One region of the Anaerobacillus sp. ABA4_114 genome, then DNA from elsewhere that is predicted to be linked to it. Evidence: riboswitches for the same ligand, from Rfam matches in the RefSeq annotation. Region 1 holds a riboswitch; each other region holds the start of a gene.

Region 1 (10,431 bases):
TCAACGGCAACATTTAAGAAAAGTAAAGCTAGTATGAGAACGGTTGGAACCACTCCTACGATGCCTAGAAGCGTCCACACCAGCATCTTATTTCCACTAGTAGCAATACGGCGGAACGTGACTGAAATCAATCCAATATAAAAGAGAATGATGAGTGGATAACTGATGAGCTCGAGGACAGACGCTTCGATTCCGCCGCGAACAACGTTTCCTAACACAATGAATGCAATGGCTCCAATCATGACCATCAAACTATACTTCAACACATCCTTACGATCGATCGGCATTTCTTTCGATAATTGTTTCATATAATCCTTTGGCGATTTTCCTATGATGTCACTTACATCTTTTCCTGCTTTTTCTGCTTGAAGCAAATGATCGTTGAGTTCACTAATGATACTTTCGATTTCGTCTTCGTTCTTTCCACTCGAGATCAAATAGAGTCGTAGATTCGCTAGGAACTCTTGACTTTGAACAGATAATCCCATTATCCTTCCTCCTCTAACAAGCGATCAACGCTTTTTGATAGTGACTCCCACTTCTCCTTAAATGCCGCTAATTCTTCTTCCCCTTTACGAGTTAGCGAATAATACTTTCGCTTCGGCCCACCAGAGGGTAACTGCTTTTGTGACGTTACGACGAGCCCTTCTTTTTTCATGCGTAGCAACAGAGGATAAATACTTCCTTCTCTTACCATGTTGAACCCATACTCATTCAGTTTTTCGATCATCTCATACCCGTACGTTTCGCCTTTTCCGATAATGGATAACAAGCAGCCTTCTAGTATCCCTTTTAAAATCTGACTCGAAGACATCTTCCATCTCTCCGTTTCCTGTTTCAACTATGTTGTATTACAAGATAGTTAAATAAAAAATAACTACATTGCATTGCAATGTAGTTACAGTATACCTAACATTTCCAGTAAATCAAAGACCTTTTTCAATAAATTTCCTTTAAGAGTTCAGGACGACCGAACTGAGCTTGGTGAAGCTTTTTATAGAGGCCACCTTGACGAAGAAGTTCGTCATGAGAACCTTCTTCAGAAATGCCGTCTTTCGTAACGACCATAATCCGGTCCGCATTCTTGATCGTCGCTAAGCGGTGTGCGATGACGAGTGTCGTCCTGCCAACCGTCAATTCATCCAGCGACTTTTGAATCGCTTCTTCTGTTTCCGTATCCAATGCGGAAGTCGCTTCATCCAAAATAAGAATAGGAGGGTTCTTCAGGAAGATTCTCGCGATCGCAAGCCGCTGTTTTTGTCCTCCAGACAGCTTCACACCACGCTCTCCAATAACCGTATCGAGTCCCTCTGGTTGATCAGCGATGAACTCCTCAAGCCTCGCTCGTTTCGCTGCTTCTAGAATTTCTTCATCCGATGCGCCAAGCTTTCCGTATTCAATATTTTCACGAATCGTTCCTGAAAATAAAAAGACGTCCTGCTGAACAATACCGATTTGACTGCGCAGTGATTCGAGTTTCAGATCACGAATATTCGTGCCATCGATTGTGATGTCTCCGCTATGAACTTCGTAAAAACGAGGCAGAAGACTGCAAAGCGTTGTCTTCCCGGCACCTGAAGGACCAACGAACGCCACCGTCTCCCCAGGAGAGATGTGTAAACTCACGCCTTTAAGAATCGGATTCCACGATTCATAGCCAAACCTCACATCGTGATACTCAATGTCACCTTGTAGTTCTTTATGAACAGCTTGCGGTGTATCTTCAATATCCGGAGCAGTATCCATAATTTCTGTATATCGCTTAAATCCTGCGATCCCCTTCGGATAGCTTTCAATAACCGCATTGATCTTCTGAATTGGGCCAATGAGAATATTTGCAAGAAGGATAAAGGCCACAAACTCACCGTATGTTAACTGATTTTGAATAACAAAATACGTGCCGAACAGTAGTGTCGTTAACGTCACGAGGCGCATCGTCATGTAGTTTGCCGTCACGTTTTGTGCCATGATCTTGTATGATTGCAGTTTCGTTCCTTTATAGCGATTGTTTTCTTCTAGAAATTTTTCTTGTTCATGCTTTTCATTGGCGAACGCCTGCACAACACGAATGCCACCGATGCTATCTTCGACTCTAGTATTGATTTCTGCGACGCGATGGAACATTTTACGAAACGTTCTCGTCATCTTTTTATTAAAGTAAACAGCAAGAATGATGAGGAACGGAATTACGATGAAAGAGATGACGGCAAGCTGCCAATTGATCGTGAGCATAAGAACGAACGAACCGACTAGCGTCATCAAGGCAACAAAAACATCCTCTGGTCCATGGTGGGCAACTTCTCCAATTTCCTCTAAGTCTTTCGTCAGACGTGAAATACTATGCCCTGTTTTATTCCCATCATAATAAGAGAAAGATAGCTTCTGCATGTGCGTAAATAACTTCTGTCTCATATCTGTTTCGATGTTGATTCCAAGCATGTGCCCCCAGTACGTCACGACATAGTGCAGTCCTGTATTCAACAGGTACACGAGAAGCAATCCTAGACAAGCGAACATGATGAGCGACCAATTTTGTTCAGGCAGCAACCGATCGATTACCTGATTGACTGCGAGTGGGAAGGCCAGCTCCAATATACCGACAAACACGGCACAAGAGAAATCTAAGATAAACAGCCACTTGTATGGACGGTAATAAGAAAAGAAACGTTTGAGCATGAAACCATCCCTTTGTTATCAAATTTTCGAATACTATGTAAGTGGTTTAATTGAAAACCATTATCAACTAACTATGCTAATCGATTTAGACGTAGTAGTCAATCTTTTATTCTATGACGATAAGCTAGTTATGAAAAATTCAAATAATGTGATGGCCCTTTGGTAAACTCCTTGCATATAAGGATTGGCTTCATTCTCTAGAATCTGTCGCAATCTTAATTCAAACCCAACCCAGTTATAAAATAACGGTGGTTGCAACTCTAAATTAGCACCATGTCTCTTCATTTGTCACATTGCAACAAGTGGAGCGCTAAACGAGCTCCACTTGTTGGGTGAGCCACGTTAATAATATAAAACTTCTACCTTATGACACTTCGAGCATTTTTCGAAGTATTGATCTCCTTCAAAGTGATGATCACACTTTTCTTGAAACGCCTTTAATTGGTTCTCCAGTAATGCAAGGTGTTGTTTCGTAACTTTCATTTCCTCTTCTAGTTGATGAACGTTCACAATGCCGCCCCCTAACGTTATCGGTAAATTGACGATCCTGATTCTTTAAACTCTGTCGCTTTCTCCTTCATCCCTTTTTCAATATCCTCTTTCGTAAAATGGTCATTTTCTTTCGCCAAATCACGGATATCTTGAGAAATTCTCATACTGCAGAATTTAGGTCCACACATCGAACAAAAGTGTGCTGTTTTTGCTCCCTCAGCAGGTAAGGTTTCATCATGATACTCTACTGCACGTTCTGGATCTAACGACAAGTTGAATTGATCTCTCCACCTGAATTCAAACCGGGCTTTCGAAAGGGCATCATCTCGTAGTTGAGCTCCTGGATGTCCTTTCGCTAAATCAGCTGCATGTGCCGCAATCTTATACGTGATTACCCCTTCTCGCACATCTTCCTTGTTTGGCAATCCTAGATGTTCTTTTGGCGTAACATAACAAAGCATCGCCGTACCGTACCAACCGATCATGGCTGCACCAATTGCAGACGTAATGTGATCATACCCAGGAGCGATATCTGTTGTAAGCGGTCCTAATGTATAAAATGGCGCTTCATCACATAGCTCAATTTGTTTGTCCATGTTTTCTTTAATCAGATGCATAGGCACATGTCCAGGCCCTTCCACCATGACTTGAACATCATATTTCCACGCCAATTTCGTTAGTTCCCCAAGGGTTTCTAATTCAGCAAACTGTGCGTCATCATTGGCGTCAGCAATGGACCCAGGACGTAAGCCATCTCCGAGTGATAAGGAAATGTCATAGGTGTTTAAAATCTCACATATTTCTTCAAAATGCGTATATAAAAAGCTTTCTTGATGGTGATACAAGCACCACTGTGCCATGATTGAGCCGCCCCTAGATACGATACCCGTTAACCGCTTAGCCGTAAGCGGCACATATCGTAATCGAACACCGGCATGAATCGTGAAGTAATCGACACCCTGCTCTGCTTGCTCGATCAATGTATCTTTGTAAACCTCCCAATGATCGCACGACCTTTTGCCACTTCATCTCGAACAAATTCTGGATCCATCTTTTCTCTAAGTGCGATGAATTCCATTTCAGGAGTGATGACTCCTTTTCTTGCATAATGCAGCTGCGAAACGTTCCTTCCCTTCTTAGCTCTGAGTGGTTTTCGATTTAACCGAGGGAAATGTTTCATACGGGAATCATTTTCATCTTTGTATCCATTATCTTCAGGCTTCATTTTACGCCTTTCATACTCTTCTACGTCTCCACGTTCAGAAATCCAGGTTTCACGAAGTGCTGGAAGCCCTTTTTCTAGATCTACAGAATAATGTTGATCTGTATATGGACCGCTTGGGTCGTACACACGGACCGGAGGGTTCTCCTCATCCCCGAATGTTCCAGAAGTTGGACTCAAAGCGATTTCACGCATCGGCACCTTGATATCCTCTCTCGAACCTGAGATATACACTTTTCGACTACCTGAAAAACTAGACATAATGGAAATGCTCTCATTGCTTGGTGTAGATGTTGACATCATAAACTCTCCCTTTTTTTGAAATAAAGGACGAGATGAATCAACCATGTGCAGAAGCCTATCAAAACATAAAAAAGCCGGGTCCATTGTACTTCATCGGACCCGGCTCATATGTAAACAGACGTTGCGTTACAGTGATGATCGTTCTAACTTCCCTACGCTGGTATGATCCAGATCAGGTCCAAAGAGTCAAGAAACTTTAAAGCGTTTCCTTCTCAGCCCAGCTCATTGGGCTCCCCTAGTTAACTCTATTGTATTTGCTTCTAGTATATAGGAGTCTTCTAAAAATACAATAGCTACCGTTATAGAACGATTCTATTTACCTATGCCTAACGATTACCTCTTCTATCAAATTTCCTACGATGTTCATGCTATGATTGAGAGGACGATACGTTTATAAAAATGGAGGCGACAACAATGAATTACGAAAAACTACACTGGAACGAAGATCGTTATTATGTTGGCCTAAGCTATCCAGGTTCCCTTTCCCTTAACTCCTTAGAAGAAGTGGATCTACCGTCTTTCTGGACAACGTTCTCGGAGCAATTCATGAACCGTCACGTGAGTCACCTTGTCGAAAAGGAAGAAGCGATCGGCTATATGAAAGAAATCGAGCACGGAAGTTATGCATACACAGCAGCTTGTGAAGTCACAGCATTCGGTGAAACGAGTGATTTTGAGAGAATCATCATTCCAAAAGGAACGTATTTATCCTTTGAAATCAGCTTTCGTAATAAAGACCGTGACATTAAATCAGTCTATGATTTCATACAAAAAGAAAGACCGTCGGAAATCGACCTTTCTTATTGCTTCGAATATTATCCAGAATCCTTTAACCATGAAGATGAAGAAACATCGCTTTATTTCATCGTTCCTCGTAGTGAGAAGTAGCTAGAGCTAGAAGATGTACGTGGCAAACTAGAACTTTTCCCTTTCACCTGCTTTAACGTCGCTACGATCAGAAAGCTGACGATCACTAAGAGAAGCCACGAGCTTACTTTTCCAAGGTGAACAAGACTCCAGGCATCTCTCTGGTTCGGGTATTCCCAGGCGCTGAAGAAAGTCGCGATGTTCTCTGCGATCCATATGAAAAATCCGATAAGCACAAATGAAAGCGCGATCGGCATACGGTATAGCTTTCCTCCAACCTCATACGTGACCCATGATTGAAAGAAGACGATGATGACGAGCGCTGATAACCACCAGCGAACATCAATCCAATAATGATGAGTGAAGAAGTTTAGGTAGATTGCAGCCGCAAGTGGAACGACGAGCCACAAAGATGGCCAATTGACGAGCTTTACGTTTAACCTTCTCCATGCCTGACAAAGGTAGCTCGCAACGCTCGCATACATAAATCCGCTGTACAACGGTACCCCAAAAACCTTTGAGTAACCCTCTGCCGGATATGACCATGAGCCCATGTGCACTTTAAAGAGCTCTAGGGCGAGACCGATGAGGTGAAACATCGTGATCACCTTCAATTCATCCCGCGTCTCAAGACCAGAACGAATCATCCACCACTGCATTACTAAACAGATTAAGAGTAGCCAGTCATATCTCGGCAATAGGGGGAGCGGAACGAATTTCGTAAGAGCTAAGGAAGCAAAGATAACGACCGGAAACAAGCAGGATAGCGCTTGCTCCCACCCGAACCTGACGAGCTGCTTAAGTGGCCCCATCACTTACCGCTCTCGTTTTTATATTCCAAAATATCGCCAGGCTGGCATTCCAATGCCTCACATATCGCTTCCAACGTTGAAAATCGAACAGCCTTCGCTTTTCCATTCTTCAAGATCGAAAGGTTCGCCATCGTGATGCCCACCCTTTCCGAAAGTTCCGTCACACTCATTTTTCTTTTTGCTAACATCACGTCGATATTAATAATAATCGCCATGTTCTTCACCTCAAACCGTTAGATCATTTTCAGATTTGATTTCGATCGCACTCTTCAATAACTTCTGAAGAACAGCCGCAAATACTGCGATCACAAGAGAAGCAAAGATGATGACTAATCCGATCGCAATCACGCCTGGAGCATCATCCCTCTCTCCAACTATATAAAAGAACGGCATAACGAGCATATACAACACACTGATGGTTGCTGCAGAAAACTTGATCGTTCGTAGCGACTTCACAGAGGAATCAGAAAACGCTTCTTCTTTATCGATGAAGCTTAACAGTTTTAGAGCTTGATACAACGCAACATAGAACGGAATGGCAGCAGCATACATTCCAATTAAAATAGGATAAAGAAATGTTTGACCCTCAGCTGCTTCAGACGCAATCGCTGGTAACGCAAAGATACACAGCGCAAGTACCGCAACCCCAATGACGACTACAACGATTCTTAAAAAATTCGTTGAACCTAGTTTCAATGTAAACACCTCGCTTGCTTGATATGTTGAATATAACTCATAATTTATTGTTTTTCAATAAATAATTATTAAATATAGATATGTTTTTATTGTTAATGTATTCTCTTGATACTAGATTTTCAGAGGAATTCACACAAAAAAAACTTACCCCCATTGGGATAAGTTTTTCATTCCTCACTTAAAGACATATTCTAGCCCTCTAGGAAACGTTTCACGCCACCATAGTACGTCATGTCCACCGTTAAACACATCATACTTTACATCATAGCCATTTCGTTTGAGCGCTGAATACGTTTGGTTATTGGCTTCTTGTAACGCTGGCACTTCCAACTTGCCTGCATTCATGTAGATCCGTACAGGATGTTGCTTCGACTCATTTCCCATGTGATGAACAGGCCAATCCACCCACTTCTTATGATTGAATGAACCCGATTGTGATAGAACCCCACGGAATAGGTCAGGACGTGAAATTGCACTATAAAATGCGGCTAATCCTCCTAAGCTAGCTCCTCCTAAAACGATTTTGTTTTGATTCACTCTGAACGTATTGTGAATCCACGGTAAAAGTTCATCTGTTAAAAATTGAGTGAACACATCGTTTCCAACAAACTCCGTAAAGCGGTCTGGGCTATCCACCCCGATCATAACCGTTGCAGGAATTTTTCCATCATCATATAAATGATCGATCATAGCAGGTGCCGGGATGGCATCTGTATACTGGAAACCATCGAATAGAATCAACACGTTCTTAGGCGTGTCAACTTCAATAGGATCATAGATCCAGAGATTTCGTTCATTATGTAAGACGCTGCTATTGAACACTTCCTTGTAGACGGTCCCCTTCTGCGTCACATTCATAGCGGCTAGCTCCTCATCAACTTCAACGTATGAGATTGCCGTATGAGGGTCACCGGGTACTTCAGAAAATTCCATTGTGTTTGGGTTTAATGGGTCTAAGATCATGTGCTTGAACCTTCCACCCCAATCATCACCATAGTCATCATTGATTGAGAAATAGTACGTGCTTGCGAATGCACGATCTATAAGAAAGGATTTTACCCAGATGTCGCTTTCTTCAAGCCTCGTCATGTCTCCTCCTTGTAACTCCCACCCTGGAAAACTACCTAAAACGTGAACGCTCGAAGTGTCTTCATTTCCAAAGTAGATAAAGTGAATTTCGATCCCATCATCTACGTGTTTCACAATCGGTGTCTCGAGTTGTTTCATGATAGAAATCTCGTTATAACTAAAAGGGCTTCGTATTTCTTGTATATTCATACCTTTCCTCCCACGCTCAATAACCGCACTCGATTCGAGTGCGGTTCCTTTTATCTTCGTTTATTTTCATCTTGCTTCAACCAATAGCGAACGCCTTTCCCAGCAAGCGGCTCATCCATATGCCTCGGAATCACGTGAAGGTGACTATGTGGAATGAATTGACCTGACACTTCACCAACATTCCAGCCGACTGTATAGCCATCAGGTGAAAACCGTTCGTCGAGGTAGGCTTTCGCTCGATTTAAGAGCGTATATGTATCGAGCCATTCCTCTTCAGTTAAATCAAAAGGGTCGCTCCTATGCTTTTTTGGAACGATCACGCCAGAACCCTTCAACACTCGTTGTTCATTGTCATGCTGAAGAAAATAACATGTTTCACTTTCAAACACGATCGTTTGGTTTACATCGCTGTATGGATTGCAAAATGGACAATCTTTTTTGTACATCAGCATCCCCCTCCACTTCTAAAAATTCGATAGGACATGATAAAAGTCCTCTAAAAATACCGGGATAGCCCTCTTATAGGTATCGTATACCATCCCGCTCCAATGTCTGCAATCATAAAAAAAAAGACCAGGGTCATCATAAGATTTCCCTGGTCTTTCAGGTCAAGCACTTTTTAACTCATTTTTCTTTTCGGTACGGTCGATCACTGAAGAACCGACAAGGTCTCCAGTAACGTTGAGTGCTGTTGCACCCATACCAACAAGCGCATCAACAGCAGTTAGCAATGCTACTGTTTCCATCGGTAAGCCTACCTGAGAAAACACTGTAGCGATCATGATGATTCCTGCACCAGGAACACCTGCAGTACCGATCGATGCGAGCGTTCCTACGAGCACGATCGCAAGCATATCCGGGAAGCTTAGCGGTGTGCCGACAACGTTAGCGGCGAAAACAGCGGATACCGCAATTCGTATCGCAGCTCCATCCATATTGATCGTAGCACCTAACGGTAAACTAAAACTATATAAGCTCTTTGAAAGGCCAAGTCCTCTTGCCGCATTTAACGTCACCGGTAGCGTGCCTGAACTACTCTGCGTAACAAAAGCCGTGATCATCGGCGTACGTGCATTTTTGAAAAACTCACCGGGTTTCACTTTGAAGAACAGCATCGCAATCACATAGATTCCGATTTGTACAGCGAGTGCAATATATAACACCACGATCATGTTTCCTAGTGAAAGAATGGTGTCGATCCCCTGGTTACCAATCGTCTTCGCGATGATCGCAAAGATTCCGATCGGAACGTATTGTAGCACGACGTTCATGATCTTGAACGTGGCTTCGTTCAGTCCGTTAACAACTTTATAAAGATGCTCTCCAAGCTCAGCTGTTTCAATTGAACTTCTAAGAGCAGAAATCGCGATTCCGAAAACGAGCGCTGTAAAGATGATTCCAAGAAGGTTCATCTCACTAAACGCCGTCACGATATTCGTTGGAACGATGTTTAGTAAGACGCTCACCACGCCTGGATTTTCTGGCACTTCAACGCTTTCGTTCGGAGTGAGGTTTAATCCTTCTCCAGGATTGAAGAGGCTCGCAACCGTGATTCCGACGATCATCGCAACCGCACTGGAAATCACATAAAAGCTGAACACCTTTCCGCCCTTACGCCCTAAATCTCCAAGCTTCGTTTGGTTTACCCCAACGATCAGTGTGAAGAGAACGAGCGGTATGATGAGAAACTTTAATAGATTAAGTAATAGATCACCGAACGGCGCAAGCACAGCCGCATCTTCACCAAAAACAAAACCTACGACAATCCCTAATAGAAGTGCTATCGTAATTTTTAATATTAATGAGGCATCAAGATAGCCTCGAAATAGTTTCTTCATTCCCTTTCTCCCCTTGCAAATAAACTAATATTAGTCCTATGAATTTACTAGGAAATAAAGATACCTTACATTTTACCGAAAGTCAACGGGTATGCCTGAGGTAAAATGCACCTGTCGTAGCACGAGCGATCATCTCGGGCTAAACAGCATGACAGATACACCGACCAAACAGATTCCCGCTCCCAACCAATCATAAACATCAGGTGTCTTCTGATCGACACCCCATCCCCATAATACTGAAAGAATG
Region 2 (10,431 bases), 710 kb from region 1:
TGTTATGGAAGACGTGTTGATGATTGCACTACCCTTTTTCAAATGAGGGAGAGCGGCTTTTGTTAGATGGAACATGGAAAACACGTTCGTTCGGTACGTTTTCTCAAGCTGTTCTGCAGTAATATCCTCTAACCCTTTCTGAGGATGCTGTTCGGCTGCGTTGTTTATCAGGATATCAAGGGTGCCATAAGCTTCGATCACTTGGTTGACCACGCTTTGACAAAATGCTTCATCACCGATATCACCCGAGAGCAGGAGGCATTCAGCGCCATGCTCCTCGATGAGTTTTTTCGTGTTTTGAGCATCTTCTTCTTCATCTAAGTAAACGATTGCGAGTTTAGCTCCTTCTTTCGCATAGGCGAGAGCGGCAGCTTCACCGATCCCACTGTCACCACCCGTAATGAGAGCAACTTTATTCGTAAGCTTGCCAGACCCTTTGTAATCCCAGTTTTCAATCAATGGCTTTGGATTCATTTCTTCTTGTGAGCCTGGTTGATGGTTTTGATGTTGAGCTGGTTGACCATCCGTTTGTTTAAAATCTGGTCGCATAATCAGATCATCTCCTCAAGAATAATTTTACCTATGGTAGTGATTACCATTCCTGTTAGTTTTCAAACATTGCTTCTATCATGTAGGAATCAGTATTTCATGATAAACTAGAACAAGCATAAGTAGTCAGTGAGGGAACGCCATGGAAAATGATAAACAGTTTGAACAACAACTCGCAGGATTTTTAAAAGATAGCCAGCCAAAAATTGTTCAAAAGTGGCTAAACATCGCAAAGCTCTCGAAAGAAGATCCTTACTATGAAGAAATCATAAACAACGGGAAACGAACGGTAGAATTGATTTCTCATTTTATTTTGACAGAAGATGAAAGTTGGATCGTCACGCTAACCAAGAAAATCGCAACGGAGCGTATTCAAGCGAATGTGAATATAGGTGAATTCGTAGCGAATATTAATTCAGGTCGTTCAGTGGTGATTTCTGTATTGAATGAATCGGAATTCAATCGCGATGATCTATCGAGAGCATTAGATAAGGTCAATGATTATTTTAATTCTTACCTTTACCATTCAGTGACCGAATATACGAAGCAAAAAGATAGTATCATTCAAGATAAGAATTTGTTTATTAAAGAGATGCACAGCGATCGACTTACGATTCTTGGACAGTTAGGGGCTAGCTTCGCTCATGAATTTCGTAACCCTCTCACATCGATAAAAGGGTTTCTCAAACTTTTAGAAGGACAGCAGCATGAGACGCTGAGGAACCACTATTTTGAAATTATCAATGAAGAAATGAACAATCTTGAAGAAAAAGTTCGTCAATTTTTATTCCTTTCAAAGATGCGTGGAATTGACGATACGCCGTCGAAGGTGAACATGACTAGTTTGCTCGAGTACTCTGTCGAAGTGTTATACCCGAGGTTCCTTGAATCTAATATTGAAGTGATCACAACGGTTTCTAAAGAATTGTTCGTTTGCGGCGTTGAGGAACAGCTTAAACAAGTTGTTCTAAATATCATGATAAACTCGATAGAAGAATTGAGTGAGAACGATCAAGAGTCACGAAAGATAGTGGTCGAGGGGTTTAAGGAGGGTGAGTGGGTTATCACTCAAATTACGAACAACGGCGAGCCGATCCCTTCTCATCTCGTTGAAAGTATATTTGAGCCTTTTATTAGTACGAAGGAGCTCGGAACAGGCCTTGGGCTCTCGGTTTGTAAACAAATTATTGAAAAACACAATGGAACCATCTCTGTACGTTCCAATGAAGATGAAACAACATTCGTAATTAAACTACCAGAAAATTGTTGACAGAGGAAGAAATGAATAGTAGCTTTAAGATTATAATATGAAATGCTTATAGTCCACTAGGGGAGTCATTCACATGACTGAGACAGGAATACCTGGACCCTTTGAACCTGATCTGGTTAGCGCCAGCGGAGGAAAGTGGAGACGGATGCATAACGCAACCGCTCCATTTTTGGAGCGGTTTTTGTTTTGCTTCAAAAATGTTGATGTTCGTGCATGTGAGCTCCTTTCCTCTTCATCAGGCGGATGATAAGCGGAAAGGAGTTTTTTATGTTGTTTACTGATCAAATTAGAAGAGAAGCAGAACCAATTTTTGAGGCCATTTACCAACATCCGTTCGTGAGAGGCATCGCTGAAGGCAAGTTGGGAAAAGAGCAGCTTATTCATTATGTGAAGCAGGATTTCGAGTACTTGAATACGTTTGCTCGTATTTATGGGATTGCACTATCGAAATGTGAAAAGAGAGAGGAGATGGAATTCTTCAATGAACAAATCTCATTTGTCTTAAACAGTGAAGTCCACCCTCATACGAACTTCTGTAACGTGGCAGGCGTGACGTACGATGAATTGCAAGGATTTCCGCTCGCCCCAACTGCCCATCATTATACGAGACACATGCTCGATGCAGCTCATTCTGGATCATTAGGTGATATTGCTGCTGCTCTACTTCCTTGTCCATGGACGTATCAAGAGATTGGACAGCGACTGATTGAAGACCTTTCTCCAAGGAAAGATCATCCATTTTACGATTGGATCACATTTTACGGTGAAAAAGAGATGGTGTCCGTAACAGATCAGCTGAGGGAAATTGTGGACGAAAGAGCTAAATCAGCTACGGAGGCTGAGCTTAAGAGGATGAGAGACCTTTATATTCAAAGCTGTCAACTTGAGTATGGTTTTTGGGAGATGGCATATACGATTGAACAGTGGCCTGTTCCAATCCTGGAGGAGGAGCGGATATGAAAAGGTTGAAACTTTCAGATATTCTGATCACCATCGTCATCGCACTTGTTTTTGGTATCATTTATAAACTCTGGGGCCCCGTTTATAACCTTGTGAAACCATTTGGCCTTCATGTTGGGGACATTGTATATGGCATGTGGTTTATAGCAGGAACAGTCGCAATGTTGATCTTACGAAAGCCAGGTGTAGCACTGCTTGCCGAAACAGCAGCGGCTTCAGGTGAATTTCTAGTCGGCTCAGAGTATGGTCTCTCTGTTCTTCTATATGGAATCGTTCAAGGTCTTGGAACTGAACTTGTCTTTGCGCTGTTTAGATATAAGCGCTACACGGCATTTGTAGCTGCTCTTAGTGGAATTGCAGCAGCTGCAGGTTCCTTGATCATGGATGTAGCTTACGGTTACATTTTAGATCTCGCACTGTGGAACTTGCTATTATTGATCTCAGCTCGAGTTCTTGGTGGTATACTGATCGCCGGAATCTTTGCTTACTTCCTTGTGGAAGCTCTTGAAAAAACAGGGGTGACAAGCCTTGTAAGACCTGCTAGTCATGAGGACTTCAAAGCATTGGATAAGTAAGGAGGCAGCTTATGAGAGTAGGAGTGACGAATCTTAGAGTGAAATATGCAGGAGCATCTGAGCTCCTTTTTAATGACCTTACACTTCATATCGAAAAAGGGGAAAAGGTGCTTTTACTAGGTCCTAGTGGCTGTGGAAAATCAACGTTGCTTCAAGTATTATCGGGACTCATCCCAGCGGCAGTACCAGTCCCAATGAAAGTGGAGGAGAAGATGATTCCTGAATCGACAGGGTATGTGTTTCAAGATCCTGACGCACAATTTTGTATGCCTTACGTTGATGAGGAAATGGCTTTTGTTTTAGAGAACCGTGCTATCCCTAGAAGCGAGATGAAGGGATTGATCAATACGTACCTCGATAAGGTTGGGTTACATTTTGATGATCCTCATGTTGAAATCGCTACGCTCTCTCAAGGAATGAAGCAAAGGCTTGCTATTGCATCCGTTTTATCTTTAGAACCAGATGTCCTTTATTTGGATGAGCCTACCGCTCTTCTAGATCCTGAAGGGACGAAGGACGTATGGGAGACGATAAAAAAGATCGAACAGCATCAAACGATGGTAATCGTAGAACATAAGGTTGATCATGTCATCGATTTTGTAGATCGCGTTGTTCTTTTCGACGATAGCGGAACGATACTTGCAGATAGTGACCCTGAAACGATTCTTTCTTTTTATAAACATAAGATGAAGGAATTCGGAATTTGGTACCCTGGTATTTGGAAAGAACACGAGCATGGCTTGAAAAGGGAGACGAAAAACGCCCTCTCTGTTATGACCATTAAGGATTTAAAAGGCTTCAAAGGGAAGAAGTGTCTTGTTGAACTTCCTGAAGCCGTGATCCATGAAGGTGAGTGGATCGTCGTCACTGGCGAGAATGGAGCCGGGAAAAGTTCCCTTCTCCTAAGTATCATGCAAGTGTTGAAAACAACAGGAGATGTACATGTTGACGGTAAAGCGTTGCAATCTATAAAAGAAGCTAGAGAAAAACTAGCGTTTGTATTTCAAAATCCAGAATTTCAATTTGTTACGAATTCGGTATACGATGAGTTAGCATACTCGATGTCTGAGGACGTACAGAATCGAGTCACGACCTGGCTTCAGAACTATGAGTTGTTAAACCATCAACATCAGCATCCTTATCAGCTCTCGACGGGACAAAAGCGCAAGCTGAGTGTTGGAACGGCATTGTTTGGAAATCAACGGGTCCTATTGTTAGACGAGCCAACCTTTGGACAGGATGCAAAGAATACCTTCAAACTACTGGAGTATTTCGAGGATTTACGGTCAAAAGGGATCACCATCATGATGGTTACTCATGACCAAAACATCGTAGAAACGTACGCGACGAGAGAGTGGATCATCTCGAAAGGGAGAAGGGTATCTGATCGTAACGTGAATCGAGGAGAGGAGGCTGTCGTTCATGCAGTTGACTCTTGATTACAATGAAACGTGGTTACATCGCATGAATCCTGCGTTTAAGCTCGTCTTTTTCCTTTTCTTGTTTTTAGGGCTGTTGTTTATTCATAATCCGAACATCATCACGTATGTAACGCTGCTCCCGCTCATTCTTGTGGCGTTCTTTACAGGACATAAAAGAAAGCTATTGTTGATTTTGATGATTCCGTTTCTTCTTTTGTTTGTATCTAGCTCATCAAGCATGATCTTTTTTGGACAGGGTACGACGACGTGGTGGAAGTGGGGACTCATTCATATTACGGAAGAGAGCTTTTACAGAGGTCTTCATATTGGATTCCGAGCACTTAACTTTGCATTGCTCGGTTTGATCTTTGCTCTTACGACAAGACCTGTCCTGCTATTTTACTCATTGACTCAGCAGCTGAAAGTCCCGCCTCGGTTTGCATATAGCTTTATGGCGGCAGTTCGAATCCTACCGATGATGGTGGAAGAGTTTCAACAGCTTAAGAATGCGCTGTTAGTTCGTGGAGTAAAGAAAGAGAAAGGGTGGAAAAGGATTACGCAATCCATCACGTTGTATGCTGTACCGCTTTTATCCCAAAGTATTCGGAGAGCACATCGAATAGCAGTGGCGATGGAATCGAAGCAGTTCCACAATGGAAAACGAACGTATTATTATGAGACCAGCTTATCAAAATTCGATGGACTGTTTGTTCTGTACATCGTCCTAGGAGTAGTGACCATGGTCTGGTTAGGGTTAGAAGTCCCCACATATGAAATTACAGATGTGAGAAATTCAGAATGAAAAACAAAACTGCCGAGCAATGGCAGTTTTGTTTTTTTGATCAAAAAAAGCAGGCTGATCGTTCAGCCTGCTTGATTTTTATAGATGATCACTGCTCTTTGAATACTGATGTTTCCCTTTTTCACGGTTTATTTCTTTTTGATCATTTTTCAGCATTCGCTTCGCATTATGATCCACTGGCTTTTTATTATTGTCTGTCGTATTAGGCACGATATTCCCTCCCTGGACCCATAGTTTAAATCACTACTTTTAGGGTACACAGTTGAAGGAGATACTATGTAGCATACAATTTACTTATTTAGGAAAAATAAGGCAAGTGTACCTGGGCCTGAGTGAGAACCGATCGTGGCACCAACTTCAGTGATGATGAAGTCTTGTCCGCCGTACTTTTCTTGAATCGCTTCTTTTAGTTTTTCAGCACTTTCAAGGTCATCACCATGTGAGATACCGATCACCTGAGATTGAAGGTTCACACCGCGTTCTTCCATGATTTCAACCATCCGCTTGTACACCTTGCTCTTTCCACGGACTTTTTCGATCGGAACGAGTTTTCCATCTTCCACATGGAGGATCGGCTTTATTTTTAACATGCCGCCAAAGAAAGCAGATGCTTTACTCACTCTGCCACCTCTTTGTAGGAAGTCGAGATCATCTACAGTAAAGATGTGTTCCATATGATCGATGTATGATTCGTTAAGGCTTTCGAGTATCTCTTCAACGTTCTTTCCTTGTGCTGAAAGTTCTGAAGCGTGGATCGCCATCAGCCCATATCCAAGAGATGCGCCTCTTGAGTCAACGACTTCCATTTTGACATCAGGGTATTCTTCTTGAACTTCATTTTTGATTACGGCTGCTGATTGGTACGTTCCAGATATACCTGATGAGAGGCCGATATAGATGAACGGTTGACCTTCATTCGCGAACTTTGTAAATGTTTCTTTGATGCGAGCCGGAGGGATTTGAGAGGTCTTCGCTAATTTTCCATCTCGTAACGCAGTGTATAGCTCTTTCGATTTGATTTCTTCGCGGTCGAAATACTCTTTCTCTTCTAAAATAACAATGAGAGGCATGATTTCGAGGTTGTGCTTTTGCACTAACTCCTCTGGAAGATCAGAGGCACTATCTGTAATGATTTGTACACTCATTAAGAACCGTCCTTTCATAATTATGATACAGGCTAGTTTCTTAAAGTTTATCCCTAGAATCGTTTAAAATCAATGATTATATCGTAAAGTAAGTGCTTGATCGGCTTTACTTGAATAACACTTAAATTTGATGTTGTCGAACTGTGCCGAAAGCCTTACAATAAATCTTGCTAATGAAATAAAATCAATCGTCCTTTTTCATCAAGAAGAGGCAGTTACAGAAAAGGGTGTTAACATGGAAGAAGTAAAGAAAATAATTATTATCTTATTAGGAGCAATTCTAGGAGCAGTATCACTAAATTTATTTCTTATCCCAGCAAACGTATATGCTAGTGGTTTTACCGGTCTTGCCCAGTTGATTTCGAGCGTGTTGAACGATTATACGCCGATCCATATCTCAACGGGTATCTTGCTATTCTTATTAAATATTCCTGTTGGCATTCTAGGTTGGAAGAAGGTAGGAAAAGCGTTTACGCTATACAGTTTGATCAGTGTTGGCCTTACAACATTGTTTCTTGAAATTATTCCTGTTCAAGCTCTATCAGAAGACATTCTTCTTAACGCAGTATTCGGAGGAGCGCTAGCCGCGATCGGAATCGGCTTTACGTTAAAGTGGGGTGCTTCGACCGGGGGAATGGATATCGTCGCTATGATTCTTTCTAGAATGAACGACCGTCCAATCGGTACTTACTTTTTTAGTTTGAATGCTTTGATCATTTTAACAGCAGGTATGCTGTATGGTTGGGAGAAAGCACTCTATACGCTCGTTACCTTGTATGTTTCTTCTCGTGTGATCGATGTCATCCATACTCGTCATGAAAAACTAACGGCGATGATCGTCACTTCTAAAGGGAATGAGTTGCAAAAAGCAATCCATGACAGGCTTGTACGAGGAATCACAAAGCTTCCTGCAAAAGGCGCTTATCGAGGCGAAGATAAAGAAATGCTTATGATGGTCGTTACACGTTATGAACTTTATGATCTCGAACATATCATTAATGATATCGACCCTCATGCGTTTACGAACATTGTCAATACTGCAGGTATTTTTGGTTTTTTCCGAAAAGACGACTAAATAAAATTCCCCGGGATGTCCCGGGGAATTTCTTTATGCGTTATTCGTAATGATTTCTTTTACTTCTGGAAGCAAGCTGTCCCATTCTGCCTCAGGCATTTTGTTGATCGTGATGAAATCTTGATAGCCAAATACATTGTCGACACCATCTAATTTCAGTAGTTCAGCAGCTACTGGATGATCAGGAGTATCATTCTTCTTAAAAGAATGACTGGATGAGCCTTCAAAAAGGTTCTTGTCAGCTGTGATTTTAATCGCATTTGGGTTTGGTGTATGATCTACTCGTAATTGCATAATAAGCCTCCTTTTCTTAACTTCTACTAGTGTACCAAAATTCTCTCTTAGCATAAATCAATTATGACGAGAAAGTGAAACCATATCGCTTAGAAATAATATCGTGAAACCCAAGTGAATTATAAAGATGTTTCGTAACAGCATTATTTATTCCGGTTTCAAGTTCAATGCCCGTGATTCCTTCGCGTTCAGCCCAGTAGATCACATGTAATAAAAGCCTTCGACCGATACCCTGATTTCTTGCTTCTGGATCCACGAATAATTCATTCAACCATAAGTAAGGACCGCCATTTGCGACACTCACTCCCATATTAAAAAACGCAACGCCAAGTATCTCGTTATCATCTTCTGCAACGACGATTCTAGAAGCCGTATCTTCGCTTATCGCAAGTTTTGCTCCTTTGATTAATTTCTCATAACTTCCTTCGCGATCGGCATGCGTGATCTGCTTCATGAGTAGTTTCGCTACTTTTTCGATCACATCATCCTCGACTTGGCTAGACAACTGGTAAACGTTCATTCCCGCTCCACCTCCGTGTAATTGTTTCGACTCTTTCATGGAAGAACCCTTGTTAAAGTAAATTAATATTATTTCTAATAATTTCTAAATAATTGAAACATTATGGCATTCTCATTCGTCTATATAGAGGAAAGGAGAATGACGAATGAATCTTCTTTTTTCTTGGAGTTCTGGAAAAGATAGCGCATTAGCTCTTTATGACATCATGACAAATGAAAAGATCCATCTTGATGGCCTGTGGACCACGATCACTGCTCCAAAAGAAATGATCTCGTTTCATGGGGTACCTGTGAATTTACTAAAGAAACAGGCCGAAGCGCTACAACTTCCACTAACGATTACAAATCTACCAGATAATTGTTCAAACAACCAGTATGAAATGATCATGAAGCAATCCTTCGAGCGGTTTATCCATAGGGGAATCGAAGGGATTGCATACGCTGATCTATATGTAGAAGAGATCCGAAACTATCGGGAACAGCTTTTAAAGAAAAGTGGCCTAATGGGGGTGTTCCCTTTATGGCGAAATTCAACCATAGATACGGCAGAACGTTTTATAGAGAGCGGATTTAAAGCGGTTATCACTACAGTAGATCATACGAAGATAGATCCCATTTGGATAGGGAGACCTTTCGATCACACCTTTCTTTCTAGTTTGTGTGATGAAGTTGATCCTTGCGGTGAAAATGGGGAATTTCATACGTTTGTATATGATGGACCGATCTTTGCAAATGCGGTATCGTTTTCGATTGAAGGCATGATCGACAACGATCCATACATAACTGCACGACTTCAAGGGGAGTAAGATTAAAAATCAATAAAGAAAGGGGCGGTATCATTGCCAGTACTCGTCTGTTTTGGGGACTGTTTAACAGCAAGGGAAGTTGATGAAAAAGGAAATGAACGGCTTACATCTCTCATAAGAAACGAATTAGAGGAATGGATCGTGATCAATGCTGGTTCTTCTTCAACGACTCGAGAAGGAGTTTCACGATTTCAAACAGATGTATTAAGCTATCAGCCTGATTTTGTCACGATCTTCTTTGGAACACAGGAAGCTTGCATAAATAAGGAAAGTAATCTCCTTGAATATGAGAAAAACATCGGGTATATGCTGAACAATTTGCCGAGAGAGCGCGTCATTCTGATATCGCCTTCACCGATTCAAGAAGAGGAGAACGCTTCTGTGACCAATCATAAGATCGAAGGATACGCAGATAAGATTAAGTCCCTTTCACAAAAGTTTAATACGAAACACATCGATCTATGGTCGATCATGAAAGAACACAAAGCGCAGGAATCCCTGTATGAGAAAGACGGTGTTCAGTTAAACAGAAAAGGATATAAGCTGTTAACGAGTGAACTGTATAAAGCACTAGGCGTTCGATCTTCTTTTAGGAGAGCGCTGAAATTATTTTAACGAAGAAAACCCGGCAGCAGCCGGGTTCTTTTTGCTTTTAAAAGGGTTTGTTGGAAGATTCTTGACTAAGTTCTTGAATGGTTTGTTGGTATGCAGTAAGCTGTTCTTTCTCTGCTGATGTCGATTGATGGAAAGCAGCAGATAAATTATTTTTGGCTACTTCGATTTGCTGCTGGAGACCTTGTTGACCGCTTGATGCAAGCTGCTCAGCGTTTTCAACTGCTTCTCTAGCAAGTTGAAAGTATCGGTTGCCCATTTACTCACCACCCGATAGACGTTCTTGTTCTACCTTTTTACGTTCCTGACTGCTCATGCTCGTCAGATCACGCTGGTCGTCATGTGCAACCGCTCGATCTGCTCCTGCTCTTGCCATTCTTTGCTTTTGTTTGCTGTTCTTACC
Region 3 (10,431 bases), 1.7 Mb from region 1:
TTAAATATTTGAAGACAATGCCTGAACCTTACTATGCAAAGTACATCACGCTCACAAACCATTTTCCTTTTACACTTGAAAAAGAAGATGAGTACATTCCAGAGTGGACTTCTGATGATGGAACAGTGAATCGTTTCTTCACGACTGTAAGATATCAGGATGAAGCACTTAAGAAGTTTTTCGAACGCATGAAAGAAGAAGGGCTATATGAAGACTCAATCTTCGTATTGTATGGAGACCACTATGGAATTTCTCAGAACCACAACAAGGCAATGGGAGAATTCCTTGGTAAAGAAATCACGCCATTTGAGACCACTCAATTACAACGAGTACCATTAGTCGTTCATATTCCTGGTCAAGAAGGGGAAGTGATGGAACAGGTAAGCGGTCAAATTGACCTGAAACCAACAATTATGCACCTTCTCGGAATCGAAACCAAAGATATGATTAAGTTCGGTAACGATTTATTCGCAGAAAAGCAAGATAACTTTACAATTCTTCGTGACGGAAGCTTTATCACCGAAGACCACCTTTATACCAATAACGTTTGTTATGACAAAGAAACTGGAGAGGAAACGGATAAAGCTGCCTGTGAACCATACATGGAGAAAGCTAAAACGGATCTTGCCTATTCCGATAAAATCGTCTACGGCGATCTGCTTCGTTTCTTTGGTGAAAACAACGAACAACCCGCTGATGAAAGCGAAAAAACAGAACAGTAAGTAAAGAACCATGCCCACAGGGCATGGTTCTTTTGTTTTGGTTTATTAGCATACTACGATGAGCTCTCTACATAGCATAGTATGAAGGCTTCTAGGGTGGAGGGATTGGATATGAGAGTAAGAGTGAAGAGTGGAGATACAATGTGGAAGTATAGCAGAGTATTTCAAATACCAATGCAGCTTATCATCGATAGCAATGAAAGCGTTGATCCAAATCGGCTAGTCATAGGAGATATGATCAATATACCTGGCTACGTAACGAAAAGCTATACGATACGAAAGGGAGATACGCTCTGGAGTATAGCTTTGTGGTATGACGCGCCTCTGGATGGAATCTTACTCATTAATGATGCCAATCCTTTCGCGTTACAAGTTGGAGAGAAAGTAAACGTCCCCATTCGAATGATTTGGCCTCTTGTGAATCCAGAGCAAAATTATACTTATGAAACGATGGTAAAAGATATACAAAAGCTGTTAGCTGTTTATCCGTTTATAAAACGGTCTGTTATCGGTGAGTCTGTTATGGGGAAGCCTATTCCGGAATTACGAGTAGGCGTGGGTTCCAAGAAAGTCCATATGAATGGGGCCTTTCATGCAAATGAATGGCTGACAACAGCCCTATTGATGAAGTTATTAAACGATTACTTAATGGCACTTACGAACACTCAGGTGCTAAGTGGTGTTTACTTGCCACCTCTTTACGATTCTACGTCCCTTTCAATTGTTCCGATGGTAAACCCTGATGGAGTAAACTTGGTCATTGATGGCTTGCCAGAAGAAGAGCCATATCGCACGTTAGCGAACGATCTAAATAATGGGAGTGGAGACTTTAATCGCTGGAAAGCGAACATACGAGGTGTAGATTTAAATAATCAGTATCCTGCTAAATGGGAAATAGAGGCAGAACGGAAGCCGAAGAAACCATCACCGAGAAATTTTCCTGGTTATGAACCTTTAAGTGAGCCTGAAGCAATTGCAATTGCAGAACTCTCACAACGTAGGAATTTTGACCGAGCACTTGCATTCCATTCTCAAGGAGAGGTCATCTTTTGGGGATATGAAGGTCTTGAGCCGCCTGAATCTGAAGTTTTAGTAACTGAATATTCAAGGTTGAGTGGCTATCGCCCGATTCGCTATGTTGATAGTTTTGCAGGCTATAAAGATTGGTTTATTCAAGATTTTAGAAGACCAGGCTTTACAGTAGAGATAGGAAAGGGAGAAAACCCGCTTCCTATAAGTCAATTTGGTAAGATTTATAACGATACGATAGGGATATTTCTATCCTCTCTCTATATGTAATTTACTTGTCATCATTATGATTGTTTGCCATAATGAAAGAGAACTGAATAGTTGTTGACTAGGGGTGCCTACGTATTCGGGTAGGCTGAGAATAGGAAACCAATACTTTCTATACCCTTGAACCTGATCTGGTTTATACCAGCGTAGGGAAGTCGGTAGAGGTATTTAATATGATAACTGCCCTCATTCCATACGCGGAATGAGGGCTTTTTATATTTTTCTGAGAAAGGAAGGATAAAAATGAAAGATTTTAACCTATATGTTATCACCGGTGAAGAATTTCATCCTGATAGAAGTTTATATGATGTGATGGAGGAGGCAATGTTAGGCGGAGCTGAGATTATCCAACTTCGTGATAAGCACAGTAGCAAGAAGGTGATTTTGGAAAAAGCCAGGATACTCCGTGAATTGACAAGTAAGCACAATGTAACGTTTATCGTTAATGATCATATTGATGTTGCACTGGCTGTAGATGCAGATGGTGTTCATCTAGGACAGGATGATCTACCGATAAGCGTAGCGAGACAAATTATAGGTACGGATAAAATCATAGGAATCTCTACCCACAAGATAGAGGAAGCGCGCCTTGCAGAAAAAGAGGGTGCGGATTATATAGGAGCTGGACCTGTTTATAAAACGAATAGTAAAAGCGATGTGGTCGATCCAGTGACTACAGCTTACATTAAAGCCGTTGCATCAGAAATTACCATACCGTTTGTTGCAATAGGTGGAATCAAGCTCCATAACGTGGAGGAAGTTTTGAGTGCTGGTGCGTCCCGAATATGTGTAATTAGTGAGGTTGTAGGTAGCTCTAACGTTCAAGGTACTAGTGAAGCATTCATTGATAAGATTATTCGTTCAAAGGAGGTTAATCATGAGACTGCATATTAATGGCGAAACGTATGACCTTGAAGTAGCGACTATGGCGGATGTGGTTCATCACTTCCAGTTACAAAAAGGTTTGGTAGCGACTGAATTAGATGGAACGATTATAGACCGTGACCGTTGGGACGATACGGAGCTAAGAGATGGCATGAAAATTGAACTTGTTCAATTTGTGGGAGGTGGATGAATATGAACGATGTACTAACAATCGGTGGAAAACAATTCGACTCTAGATTGTTCCTAGGAACAGGGAGGTATCCAAATCCCTTTGTACAAAATCAGGCAATAGAAGCTTCAGAGGCTGAAGTATTAACCTTTGCAATCAGGAGAGTCAATTTGAACTCTCCTGACGAGGACGCGATTCTTCAGCACTTGGGTGACAAAACGTTTCAATACTTGCCCAATACATCTGGTGCTACATCTGCTGAGGAAGCGGTAAGAATTGCTAAATTAGCTAGATCTTCAGGGTTGAGCAACTGGATAAAGATTGAAGTGAGCAGAAATGATAAGACGCTATTGCCAGATCCAATCGAAACAGTAAAAGCGACAGAGATCTTAGCGAACGATGGATTTGTAGTCTTACCATATACATCGGATGACCCAGCATTGTGCTACAGGTTACAGGAAGCTGGAGCAGCTGCAGTCATGCCCGGCGGGTCTCCCATCGGAACTGGGCTAGGAATATTGAATCCATATAATATCGAACTCATTACAGAGGAGTTGACGGTTCCTGTCATCGTTGATGCGGGACTAGGTAGCGCAGCAGATGTAACAAAGGCGATGGAGCTTGGTGCCGACGGTGTGCTGTTAAACACGGCAATAGCAAAAGCAAGAAATCCGGTCAAGATGGCTGAAGCAGTAAAACACGCGATTAAGGCAGGAAGACTTTCTTATTTATCAGGTCGAATACCTAAGAAAAAGTATGCCACTGCGAGTAGTACGGTCGACTATATTTCGAAGTAGAAGGGTGTTGTAAGCATGGCTAGCGTTTCAATAGTTGGTGGAGGTGTCATCGGCCTGTCGATCGCTTATGAGTGCAGGAAACGAGGATTTGAAGTTACCGTAATTGAATCGGGAGTATGTGGTGGACAAGCATCTGGTGCTGCTGCTGGGATGCTTGCTCCTTATTCCGAGATAACTGAAGACCCTGATGATTTTTTTAAATTATGCCAAAGAAGCCTTAATCTATACCCTGATTGGGTCGAGCATATCATGCAATCATCGAATGAATCATTTGAATTTAGCAATTGTGGAAGCCTTTATGCTATTTTTCATGAAGCCGATCTCCTTTCGCTAGAAGCAAAGAAACGGTGGCAAAGTGAATATGGAATACAATCCTACTTGTTATCAGGAGATGAAGCTAGAGAAAAGGAGCCTTTACTCTCTGACGAAGTATACGCTGCACTTTGGTGCCCTGCTGAAAGTCATATCTATGCACCGGGATATGTAAAAGCATTGATTCAAGCATGCAGAAATGCTGGTGTTAGCATCATAGAACATGCTGGCGAGGCAGAGTTAGTAGATGGTGAGCCTCACCTCGTTAGCACAGATAAAGGTTTGATAAAAGGTGACTTTATTGTGCTTGCAACCGGAGCATGGTCACAGAACTGGGAAAAAGGACTAAATTGCTCATTACCTGTTTTTCCGATCAGAGGACAGATTTGTGCATATGATGGCCCATCATTAAGTCATATCGTGTTTACCAGTCAAGGTTATTTTGTTGGAAAAGAGAACGGAACGCTAATTGCAGGTGCTTCTGAAGATATTGCCGGTTTTGACACTAGTGTTACGGAGCATGGGATAAACCGTTTAGAATCTTGGAGTAAAAAAGTGTTACCTGATCTAAGGGAAGAACGACCGTTTCATAAATGGGCAGGGTTAAGGCCAGCCTCACAGGACGGTTTTCCGATCATAGGAAAGGTTATTGAAAAACCATCAATCCTCATAGCATCAGGACATTACCGTAATGGAATATTACTCAGTCCAGTAACGGCTGAAATCATCGCAAATGAAATCGAAGAAATGCCTCAAGAAATTCCAATCGAGAGCTTTAGACCGGAACGGTTTCAGTTCGTTTAGAAAGGAATGAAAGGAAATGTATAAAGTACTTACGATTGCAGGGTCTGATAGCGGAGGGGGAGCTGGGATTCAGGCTGATCTAAAGACGTTTCAAGAGAGAGATGTCTACGGGATGAGCGTTATAACTGCACTAACTGCCCAAAACTCTCTAGGTGTTCATGGCATCTATCCACAATCTTTAGAAGCGATATCGAAACAAATCGACGCAGTATTATCGGACATCGGAGCGGATGCGATCAAAACAGGGATGCTCTTTTCTGCAGAAATCATCCAAACCATTGCTTTGAAATTGAAAGAGTACAACATAACGAACCTCGTGATCGACCCTGTCATGATTGCAAAAGGAGGTTCGACGCTTTTAGAAAAAGAAGCAGTTGAGTCATTAAAAACAGACCTATTGCCGTTAGCCTCCGTTATTACTCCAAATATTCCTGAAGCTTCGGTGTTACTGAACGGTATGGAAATTCAAACGATCGAAGACATGGAAAAAGCGGCAATGGAACTGACTAACTACGGATGTCAAGGAGTGTTAGTCAAAGGTGGCCATATGAATGGGAAGGATTCTGTAGATGTTCTTTACGTAGATCAAAAATACTATTACTACGAATCTAAAAGGATCGACACGAAACACACTCATGGTACCGGCTGTACCTTTTCGGCTTGTATCGCAGCAGAACTTGCAAAAGGAAAGTCCATTTCTGAGTCTGTATCCGTTGCGAAAGAATTTATTACTTCTGCGATACAGCATTCCCTTCCTCTAGGTAGTGGAATCGGTCCTACTAATCATGCTGCTTATCGAATAAATCAAAGCGTTGATACCCACTCCTATTGAAGTGGGTATTTTTATTGAACCCTTATAACTGGTGAATAGAAACTGGATATGTTATAAACGATAATGATAACTCTATTGAAGAAAGGTCAAGTAATGAAACCAATAATCGCTGCAAAGAATGTGAGAAATGAACGTGTGAAGAATGTTGATTTTGAACTGATGGAAGGAACGTTAACTACGGTTATTGGACCTTCAGGTTCTGGGAAGAGTAGTTTACTCATGCTATTGAATCGCCTAACGGATCCTGAAGAAGGTGAAATTTCCTACAAAGGGAGGCCGATGGCTGACTATCCGATTGACGAATTAAGAAGAAAAGTGGGGATGGTGTTTCAGCAAGCTAACTTATTCGATGGTACCGTTGAGGATAATTTGAAGTTCGGTCCTTCACTAAAAAAGGATTGGGATTCTAAACTTGGCGTTTCTCTATTACAAAAAGTCCATCTACCTGAGGACATGCTAACGAAAGATGTTGAACATCTTTCTGGTGGGGAACAACAAAGAGTAGCGTTAGCTAGGACGCTTGCTAATGATCCTGATGTGCTATTACTCGATGAAGCAACGAGTGCGCTAGATATGAGAACAGTCGAACTAATAGAAGAATTATTAGATTGCCTCGTAACTGAAGAAGGGAAGACAATCGTAATGATCACGCATGATTTGAAACAGGCGAAAAGAATTGGGACGTACACCCTCTTTATGAATGAGGGAAGTCTTGAGGAAAAAGGGAACTCTAAAGAGTTATTTAATAATCCGACTTCTGAAGCTCTTATGAGATTTCTTGAGGGTTAAGGTATGACAGAGATATCAAATTTGTCCCTTCTCACCATGATTATTTTTGTAATGATACCTGTCTCAATGTCATATTATTTCTCGCTCGGAATAAGTAAATCAGCGATATGGTCATCTTTTCGAGGGGTCGTTCAATTATTTCTGATCGGTTATGTTCTTACTTTATTGTTCTCATTAGAAGACTGGCAAGGTGTAGGCTTATGGGTAACCGTCATGCTTGTGATTGCCTCGTTGCAGGCAGCTAAGCGAGGTAAGGGTGTTCCTTTTGCCTTTACGCTATCGTTTGTTTCTCTATTGATTATTGAGGTTTTCGTCCTTTCCGTTTGGATTGTATTCGATATTATCCCATTCAAATCAGAACAGGTTATTCCGATGAGTGGTATGATCATTGGGAACAGTATGGTAGCTACAGGGCTTGCATTTGAGAGAATGAAAAATGAATTCAATGACGGCAGGGGTAAAATCCTCGCAGCATTATCATTAGGAGCTAAGCCAGCAGAGGCGTCCAAAATGATTATACGAAAAACAATCAGAGCATCAATGATTCCGAACGTAGATACACTGAAAACAATCGGGTTGGTTCAGCTCCCCGGAATGATGACTGGACTTATTTTAGGTGGAGCTTCTCCAATAGATGCAATTAGGTATCAAATCGTTGTATCCATAAGTATCTTTTCGTGTGTTTCAATATGTGCAATGATTATATCGCTTGTTACATATAGATTTTTCTTTAACAATGATATGCAATTACAAACTCTTGGAGGAGGAGATTGATGTGGCAATTGTAGATGTAACAGTTATTCCAATTGGAACCAAAGAGCCAAGTGTTAGCAAATATGTGGCTGAGGTCCAAAATATCCTAGATTCTTATACAGATCGGATTAGTTACCGTTTGACACCTATGAGTACACTGATCGAAGGTGAGTTGTCAGATCTATTAGAGGTCATTCAAGCGATCCATGAATCACCATTTCAACAAGGGATCGAAAGAGTAGCAACAAATATTCGAATAGACGATCGAAGAGATAAGAAGGTTAAGATGGAAGATAAACTAGCGTCAGTAAATAGACATAGAAACTAAAAAAAAACAGCCAAATGGCTGTTTTTTTAGTGGCCTCCGCCGCCTCCAGATCCGAAGAGAACATCGATCATTGTAGCAACGGTAAATGCGCCAAAAACTAGAACAGTTAAACCTGCAAAGGCAAGGCCCATAAAGTTTTTTTCACGAAAGGAACGTAATAAGCCCCAAACAGAAAATAACGTGACGAATGCAAAAATAATTGCTAAACCCATCCGGAATACCTCCTTATCCATGCAATCATTATCAGTATACCCTTAATTTAGGATGATATGGCATGGTTAAATCTGAACAAATTTTAACTTTAATGGATATGTACATAAGTCCTTTATTATTTTAACCGTTTTCTTATGATTTGTCGAGGCGTCATTCCTTCAAAAATGTTAGCTCGATTTGGTAAGCCCTTGCGATGCCTTCCATCAACTCTTTTTGCATAACGTCTACATAAAACACATTGTTGTCAGAAGCAATGAGATGTTCTTCAATTTGGAGAAGCGCCATTTCAATTTGTTCTTCATCCCCTCTTTCAATAGAAAATGCTGTTACCATATCTTCGTATAAATAATGCCTGTTGTTTTGAGAAGTAAATCCATAGTCAGGTAGTTGAGGGGTCGTTCTACATGATTCGGATAACCTGATGAGCGTATATGTTTCACCAAATGCATGTTTTGAGTCATAGAATTCTGCTAGCAAGCTAGCTTCTTCTTCATGAGATACAATGACGAGCTTTCCATCACGGTCGATCGCATGAACGAGTTCACCTGTTTTTTTTACAAGCTGAGAAATGAGACCTGGCAAAGCACCAGAAGGAGGGATCAATTCGACTCCATAAACGATAGACATCTCGTACATCTCCTTTTAAATCGAGTTTTTTATAGTGTAGAATAAGTAACATAAACTTTCAATGGAGGCGATTTGAATGAATTGGAAACAGATAGCGGTTGGTCCTGTACAGGCTAACGCAGCAATAGTATGGAACGAAAAGAAAGAAGCTCTCATCATCGACCCAGGAGCAGAAGGGCGTAAGATTTCAGGAGAAATTGAATCTCTAGGACTGAAGCCTATTGCAGTGTTACTCACGCATGCTCATTTCGATCATATCGGAGCAGTTGATTTTATTCGCAACCAATATCGTATTCCGGTCTATTTACACAAAGCGGAAGCGAAGTGGCTTGAAGATCCGAAATTGAATGGTTCTTCACTGTTCCCAATGGTAGAAGATATCGTCGCGAAACCAGCTGACAATCTTATTCAGCAAGAACAATCGTTAACTGTCGGATCGTTTAGTACTGATATATATGAAACACCGGGACATTCTCCAGGGAGTGTATCTTTTCATTTCAAAGAGCTTGGCGTTGTGTTTTCAGGAGACGCACTTTTCCAGGGAAGTATCGGCCGTACGGATCTTCCATTAGGAAACCATGAGCAGTTGATCGAGAGTATACATAGCCGTCTTCTAAAGTTGCCTGAGAGTACGATTGTAGCGTCAGGTCATGGTCCTGCTACGACAATCGAGGACGAAATGATGAATAATCCGTTTTTAAATGGTTTTACCCTATGAGATATGTCAATTTTAACTAAGATTAAGTCAGAAATAGCTAACTCTACTGAAAAAGCAATCTCTTATGAACGGTTTATGGAAATAAGCTTGTACGACGAAGAAGGGTATTATGGAACTAACCGTAAAAAGACTGGTAAAGCAGGAGATTTCTACACTTCTCCTGGGGTACATGAGGTATTTAGTCGTGTTATGGGAAGAGCTCTTGCAACAGCGATTGAAACAGATGTACTACATCCCTCAATCGTTGAGATTGGAGCAGGAGAAGGTGAATTTCTGCTCTCATGCCTTGATGAGATACAATCGTTCGATAAGGAACTGTACAAACGTCTTACGTACTATGTAGTCGAGACAAGTCCATATCATAGAAAAATCATTGAGAATAAAACGAAGAACCTCGATAAAGTTATGGTTTACAGCTCGATCGAAGAGTTAAAGAGCGCACTCAAATCATTCGAAGGCATCATCTTTTCAAATGAGTTACTAGATGCTTTTCCAGTCAGAGTGGTTGAGAAAAAGAACGGGATGTTGTACGAAGTTCTAATTGGGCTATCCGAGATTGATGGAAAGTTAATCGAGGTATACAAACCTTGTACAGATTCAGCTATCTTAATTTGGATAGAAAACTATGGCTTCCTAATGAACGAAGGGCAAAGAATAGAGGTCCCTCTTTATATGATGAGTTGGTTTATCTCCATTGCTAATTGGATGAAGAAAGGGCGAATCTATACGATCGATTACGGCTACACAGATGACGAGTGGAATCATCCAGCAAGAAGCTCAGGGAGCTTAAGAGGTTATTATAAACATCAGCTCGTTCAAAACCCTCTAGAAAATATAGGTGAAATGGATTTAACGACTCACATACCGTTAGATGCTTTGAGGAGGATCGGTGAAGAACATCATTTTAGATGTCTTGAATGTGAGGTACAGGGGCGCTTTCTCGTTAATCATGGCCTGCTGGATTTCGTTGAAGATAACCGAGAGAATGATCCATTTTCCCCTGTACACAAAAAAAATAGAGCTGTAAACTGGCTGTCACAAATGAATCAATTTCAGGTTGTCGTGCAGCAAAAGTAAGCAACGAAAAAGACGATGCACATGCATCGTCTTTTTCGTTGCTTTAATTAATGACCGCCAGAGCCTGGTGTCATCATAAACACTGACCAGTAGGAAAAACCGACCATAA

The links. A riboswitch is a leader RNA that binds a small molecule or an ion and turns the genes downstream of it on or off. The one in region 1 is predicted to bind thiamine pyrophosphate.
Region 2: another riboswitch for thiamine pyrophosphate. It lies ahead of tenA (thiaminase II); the one in region 1 lies ahead of thiC (phosphomethylpyrimidine synthase).
Region 3: another riboswitch for thiamine pyrophosphate. It lies ahead of thiE (thiamine phosphate synthase); the one in region 1 lies ahead of thiC (phosphomethylpyrimidine synthase).

What each region holds. Positions count from the first base shown of each region.
Region 1 is NZ_JBSWUM010000001.1:3,253,001-3,263,431, forward strand. Features, by position in the region: gene ACXAEY_RS16790 (DUF1129 family protein) at 1-488, opposite strand, end outside; gene ACXAEY_RS16795 (PadR family transcriptional regulator) at 488-814, opposite strand; gene ACXAEY_RS16800 (ABC transporter ATP-binding protein) at 940-2,676, opposite strand; gene ACXAEY_RS16805 (hypothetical protein) at 2,788-2,961, opposite strand; gene ACXAEY_RS16810 (serine protease) at 3,019-3,186, opposite strand; partial or broken gene thiC (phosphomethylpyrimidine synthase) at 3,204-4,690, opposite strand; TPP riboswitch at 4,826-4,940, opposite strand; gene ACXAEY_RS16820 (GyrI-like domain-containing protein) at 5,108-5,581, shown strand; gene ACXAEY_RS16825 (DUF817 domain-containing protein) at 5,551-6,372, opposite strand; gene ACXAEY_RS16830 (helix-turn-helix domain-containing protein) at 6,372-6,596, opposite strand; gene ACXAEY_RS16835 (DUF2975 domain-containing protein) at 6,598-7,068, opposite strand; gene ACXAEY_RS16840 (alpha/beta hydrolase-fold protein) at 7,243-8,346, opposite strand; gene ACXAEY_RS16845 (HIT family protein) at 8,397-8,792, opposite strand; gene ACXAEY_RS16850 (dicarboxylate/amino acid:cation symporter) at 8,955-10,184, opposite strand; gene ACXAEY_RS16855 (YnfA family protein) at 10,314-10,431, opposite strand, start outside.
Region 2 is NZ_JBSWUM010000001.1:2,547,680-2,558,110, reverse strand. Features, by position in the region: gene ACXAEY_RS13045 (SDR family oxidoreductase) at 1-549, opposite strand, end outside; gene ACXAEY_RS13040 (histidine kinase N-terminal domain-containing protein) at 692-1,819, shown strand; TPP riboswitch at 1,868-1,970, shown strand; gene tenA (thiaminase II) at 2,087-2,779, shown strand; gene ACXAEY_RS13030 (ECF transporter S component) at 2,776-3,354, shown strand; gene ACXAEY_RS13025 (ABC transporter ATP-binding protein) at 3,366-4,793, shown strand; gene ACXAEY_RS13020 (energy-coupling factor transporter transmembrane component T family protein) at 4,777-5,577, shown strand; gene ACXAEY_RS13015 (DUF3941 domain-containing protein) at 5,656-5,787, opposite strand; gene ACXAEY_RS13010 (DegV family protein) at 5,868-6,722, opposite strand; gene ACXAEY_RS13005 (YitT family protein) at 6,958-7,797, shown strand; gene ACXAEY_RS13000 (NifU N-terminal domain-containing protein) at 7,831-8,091, opposite strand; gene ACXAEY_RS12995 (GNAT family N-acetyltransferase) at 8,153-8,611, opposite strand; gene ACXAEY_RS12990 (Dph6-related ATP pyrophosphatase) at 8,757-9,416, shown strand; gene ACXAEY_RS12985 (GDSL-type esterase/lipase family protein) at 9,450-10,031, shown strand; gene ACXAEY_RS12980 (DUF3813 domain-containing protein) at 10,069-10,287, opposite strand; gene ACXAEY_RS12975 (hypothetical protein) at 10,288-10,431, opposite strand, start outside.
Region 3 is NZ_JBSWUM010000001.1:1,524,644-1,535,074, forward strand. Features, by position in the region: gene ACXAEY_RS07580 (LTA synthase family protein) at 1-722, shown strand, start outside; gene ACXAEY_RS07585 (M14 family metallopeptidase) at 834-2,021, shown strand; TPP riboswitch at 2,072-2,188, shown strand; gene thiE (thiamine phosphate synthase) at 2,262-2,912, shown strand; gene thiS (sulfur carrier protein ThiS) at 2,896-3,093, shown strand; gene ACXAEY_RS07600 (thiazole synthase) at 3,090-3,869, shown strand; gene thiO (glycine oxidase ThiO) at 3,885-4,985, shown strand; gene thiD (bifunctional hydroxymethylpyrimidine kinase/phosphomethylpyrimidine kinase) at 5,002-5,817, shown strand; gene ACXAEY_RS07615 (ABC transporter ATP-binding protein) at 5,911-6,606, shown strand; gene ACXAEY_RS07620 (ABC transporter permease) at 6,610-7,380, shown strand; gene ACXAEY_RS07625 (MTH1187 family thiamine-binding protein) at 7,382-7,687, shown strand; gene ACXAEY_RS07630 (DUF2759 domain-containing protein) at 7,714-7,899, opposite strand; gene ACXAEY_RS07635 (hypothetical protein) at 8,051-8,527, opposite strand; gene ACXAEY_RS07640 (MBL fold metallo-hydrolase) at 8,604-9,245, shown strand; gene ACXAEY_RS07645 (SAM-dependent methyltransferase) at 9,249-10,322, shown strand; gene ACXAEY_RS07650 (DUF2626 family protein) at 10,370-10,431, opposite strand, start outside.